DNA from 2 places in the Streptomyces armeniacus genome. Region 1 is predicted to be linked to the other one. Evidence: predicted binding sites of a transcription regulator. Region 1 holds the regulator's gene; the other holds the start of a gene.
The links. The regulator HrcA, encoded in region 1, represses chaperone genes, less so after heat shock. The targets are predictions, from matches to a motif close to TTNGCACTCNGNNNNNCNGAGTGCNAA.
Positions count from the first base shown of each region.

Region 1 (2,201 bases):
TGTCGACGACCAGTACGCCGTGCGGCCCGGCGACCGCGCCCACCGTGGCGTCCCAGCCGGGGAGCCTGCGGCGTACGACGTCCTGCGCGAGTTCTTCCCAACCGCCTTCCATGCCAGGGACGCTATCCGCACGGAACGTACGTGTCCCGCTCGCGCCGCCGCGCGATACCGTCGGGTAGGCCGCCTTGCCCCGGCTGTGGTGGACAGCCGTACACTTGCTCAGGGGAAGCTGGCACTCACAGATCACGAGTGCCAGGACGGCAGACCGGAACCACGCTTGTACGGGAGGTGCGCGCGTGCTGAGCGAACGCAGACTCGAGGTGCTGCGCGCCATCGTCCAGGACTACGTGGGGACGGAGGAGCCGGTCGGCTCCAAGGCGCTCACCGAGCGGCACAACCTGCAGGTCTCCCCGGCCACCGTGCGCAACGACATGGCGGCCCTGGAGGACGACGGTTTCATCGCACAGCCGCACACGAGCGCGGGCCGCGTGCCCACCGACAAGGGGTACCGCCTCTTCGTCGACAAGCTCGCGGGCGTCAAGCCGCTCTCCCTGCCCGAGCGCCGCGCCATCCAGAACTTCCTGGACGGCGCGGTCGACCTGGACGACGTGGTGGGCCGTACGGTACGGCTGCTGGCGCAGCTGACCCGGCAGGTCGCCGTCGTGCAGTACCCCTCGCTCACCCGCTCGACCGTCCGCCACGTCGAGCTGCTGTCCCTCGCACCCGCCCGGCTGATGCTGGTGCTGATCACCGACACCGGCCGGGTCGAGCAGCGCATGGTGGACTGCCCGGCCCCGCTGGGCGAGACCACCGTCGCGGATCTGCGCGCACGGCTGAACAGCTGCGTCACCGGCCAGCGGTTCGCCGAGGTGCCCAGGCTCGTGCAGGACCTGCCCGAGGCGTTCGACGCGGAGGACCGGGGCACCATCTCACTGGTGCTCGCGACCCTGCTGGAGACGCTGGTCGAGGAGACCGAGGAACGGCTGATGATCGGCGGCACCGCCAATCTCACCCGCTTCGGTCACGACTTCCCGCTCACGATCCGGCCGGTGCTCGAGGCACTGGAGGAGCAGGTCGTGCTGCTGAAGCTGCTCGGCGAGGCCACGGATTCCGGCATGACGGTGCGAATCGGGCATGAGAACGCCCATGAAGGACTGAGTTCCACGTCGGTCGTATCAGTCGGCTACGGTTCGGGCGAAGAGGCGGTCGCCAAACTCGGCGTGGTGGGACCGACCCGTATGGACTACCCCGGAACGATGGGAGCGGTACGCGCAGTGGCACGTTACGTCGGACAGATTCTCGCGGAGTCGTAAGTGGCGACGGACTACTACGCGGTCCTCGGCGTGCAGCGGGACGCCTCGCAGGACGACATCAAGAAGGCGTTCCGGCGGCTGGCACGCGAGCTGCACCCGGACGTCAACCCGGACCCGAAGACACAGGACCGCTTCAAGGAGATCAACACCGCCTACGAGGTGCTGTCGGATCCGCAGAAGAAGCAGGTCTACGACCTCGGCGGCGACCCCGCCGCGGGCGCCGCGGGCGGAGGTGCGGGCGGCTTCGGCGCGGGCTTCGGGAACTTCTCCGACATCATGGACGCGTTCTTCGGCACGGCGTCGCAGCGCGGCCCCCGGTCCCGTACGCGCCGCGGCCAGGACGCCATGATCCGGCTCGACATCGAGCTGGACGAGGCCGCGTTCGGCACCACGAAGGACATCCAGGTCGACACCGCGACCGTCTGCGGCAGCTGCAGCGGCGAGGGCGCGGCCCCCGGGACCTCGGCGCAGACCTGCGACATGTGCCGCGGCCGGGGCGAGGTCTCGCAGGTCACGCGGTCGTTCCTGGGCCAGGTCATGACGTCGCGGCCGTGCCCGCAGTGCCAGGGCTTCGGCACCGTCGTGCCCACGCCCTGCCCGGAGTGCGCGGGCGACGGGCGCGTACGCTCCCGGCGGACGCTCACGGTCAAGATCCCGGCCGGTGTCGACAACGGCACCCGCATCCAGCTCGCGGGCGAGGGCGAGGTCGGCCCCGGCGGCGGTCCGGCGGGCGACCTGTACGTGGAGATCCACGAGGCGTCCCACCCGGTGTTCCAGCGCCGCGGCGACGATCTGCACTGCACGGTCACCATCCCGATGACGGCTGCGGCGCTGGGCACGAAGGTGCCGCTGGAGACGCTGGACGGGCTGGAAGAGGTGGACATCCGG
Region 1 covers NZ_CP031320.1:3,313,371-3,315,571, reverse strand. Annotated here, with positions in the region: gene DVA86_RS14350 (MBL fold metallo-hydrolase) at 1-112, opposite strand, end outside; gene hrcA (heat-inducible transcriptional repressor HrcA) at 297-1,313, shown strand; gene dnaJ (molecular chaperone DnaJ) at 1,314-2,201, shown strand, end outside.

Region 2 (2,201 bases), 2.5 Mb from region 1:
GGCCGGCGTTGATCGCGATCTGCTTGAGCGGGGCCTCCAGCGCGAGCTTGACGGCCTGCGCACCGGTGGCCTCGTCGCCCTCGAGCTCGAGCTTGTCGAAGACCACGGACGCCTGGATCAGGGCCACGCCACCGCCGGCGACGATGCCCTCCTCCACGGCCGCCTTGGCGTTCCGCACCGCGTCCTCGATGCGGTGCTTGCGCTCCTTCAGCTCCACCTCGGTGGCGGCGCCGGCCTTGATGACGGCCACGCCGCCGGCCAGCTTCGCGAGGCGCTCCTGGAGCTTCTCGCGGTCGTAGTCCGAGTCGGAGTTGTCGATCTCGGCGCGGATCTGGTTGACCCGGCCCTGGACCTGCTCGGTGTCACCGGCGCCGTCCACGATCGTGGTCTCGTCCTTGGTGATGACAACCTTGCGCGCGCGGCCGAGCAGCTCGAGACCGGCGTTCTCCAGCTTGAGGCCGACCTCCTCGGAGATGACCTGTCCGCCGGTGAGGATGGCGATGTCGCCCAGCATGGCCTTGCGGCGGTCACCGAAGCCCGGGGCCTTGACGGCGACGGACTTGAAGGTGCCGCGGATCTTGTTGACGACCAGCGTGGACAGCGCCTCGCCCTCGACGTCCTCGGCGATGATCAGCAGCGGCTTGCCGGACTGCATGACCTTCTCCAGCAGCGGAAGGAGGTCCTTCACGTTGCTGATCTTGGAGTTGACGATCAGGATGTACGGGTCCTCGAGCTCCGACTCCATCCGCTCCATGTCGGTGGCGAAGTAGGCGGAGATGTAGCCCTTGTCGAAGCGCATGCCCTCGGTGAGCTCGAGCTCGAGCCCGAAGGTCTGCGACTCCTCGACGGTGATGACGCCTTCCTTGCCGACCTTGTCCATCGCCTCGGCGATGAGCTCGCCGATCTGCGTGTCACCGGCCGAGATGGAGGCGGTGGAGGCGATCTGCTCCTTCGTCTCCACGTCCTTCGCCTGCTCGAGCAGGGCGGCGGAGACAGCCTCGGTGGCCTTCTCGATGCCGCGCTTCAGCGCCATCGGGTTGGCGCCGGCCGCGACGTTCCGCAGGCCCTCCTTGACGAGCGCCTGGGCGAGCACGGTGGCGGTCGTCGTGCCGTCACCGGCGACGTCGTCCGTCTTCTTCGCGACCTCCTTGACCAGCTCGGCGCCGATCTTCTCGTAGGAGTCCTCGAGCTCGATCTCCTTGGCGATCGAGACACCGTCGTTGGTGATCGTGGGGGCGCCCCACTTCTTCTCCAGCACGACGTTGCGGCCCTTGGGGCCAAGCGTGACCTTGACGGCGTCGGCGAGCTGGTTCATCCCGCGCTCGAGGCCGCGCCGCGCATCCTCATCGAACGCGATGATCTTGGCCATGTGAAGTGGTCCTCCCGGACGTCGGAGATCCCCCCAGCACCCGGTGCGAGGGGGCGGATTTCTCCGGACCGCGCTGGCGCCCGCGACGGACGGCCTGCACACTGGGTGGTTCCCTGCCCCACTCGTCCGCAGACCTCACCGAACCGGTCCTTCTGTCACTCTCACTCTCAGAGTGCTAACGCCCATGATTAGCACTCGACCCCCTCGAGTGCAAGCGCGATCCTCCGACGGCGAACAAGCGGAAGGACCCGCTCCGTGACCGTGGTGGTCGCGGAACGGGCCCCTCGTAAAGCTTGTCGGTTCTGGTCGGCGCCTCAGCCGGCCACGCGGACCATGTCCGCCTGCGGCCCTTTCTGACCCTGCGAGATCTCGAACTCGACTCGCTGACCTTCATCCAGGGTGCGGTAGCCGTCCATCTGGATCGCGCTGTAGTGGACGAACACGTCCGCACCACCGTCGACCGCGATGAAGCCGTACCCCTTCTCCGCGTTGAACCACTTGACGGTGCCCTGAGCCATGCCTAACTCCCCTATTACTGGCCCCTGCGCGAGCCCGCACTTCGCGAACCCGGGTCAGACCTCACCCCCGGCGGCAGCCGGAGATGTGCGCCGGAGCGCGTCGACCGCCGCTGAATGTATCTGCCCGAACGCCGTGTGCAACAGGTCAATCCGACGAGAATTCTGGGCACGGCATTTCGGCCGCAATCCGGAATACACCGCAAAAGGGGGGCAATTGGGATCGGGCATAACGAACTAACGCGACAATTGCGGCACCAAACCTGGGCACAAGTTGTCGCGTTCTCAATGCGTGCATACACGTCGGGAGGGAGCGC
Region 2 covers NZ_CP031320.1:5,827,881-5,830,081, forward strand. Annotated here, with positions in the region: gene groL (chaperonin GroEL) at 1-1,369, opposite strand, end outside; gene DVA86_RS25405 (cold-shock protein) at 1,684-1,887, opposite strand.
Region 2: the regulator HrcA is predicted to act here: its motif matches at 1,522-1,548, upstream of groL (chaperonin GroEL).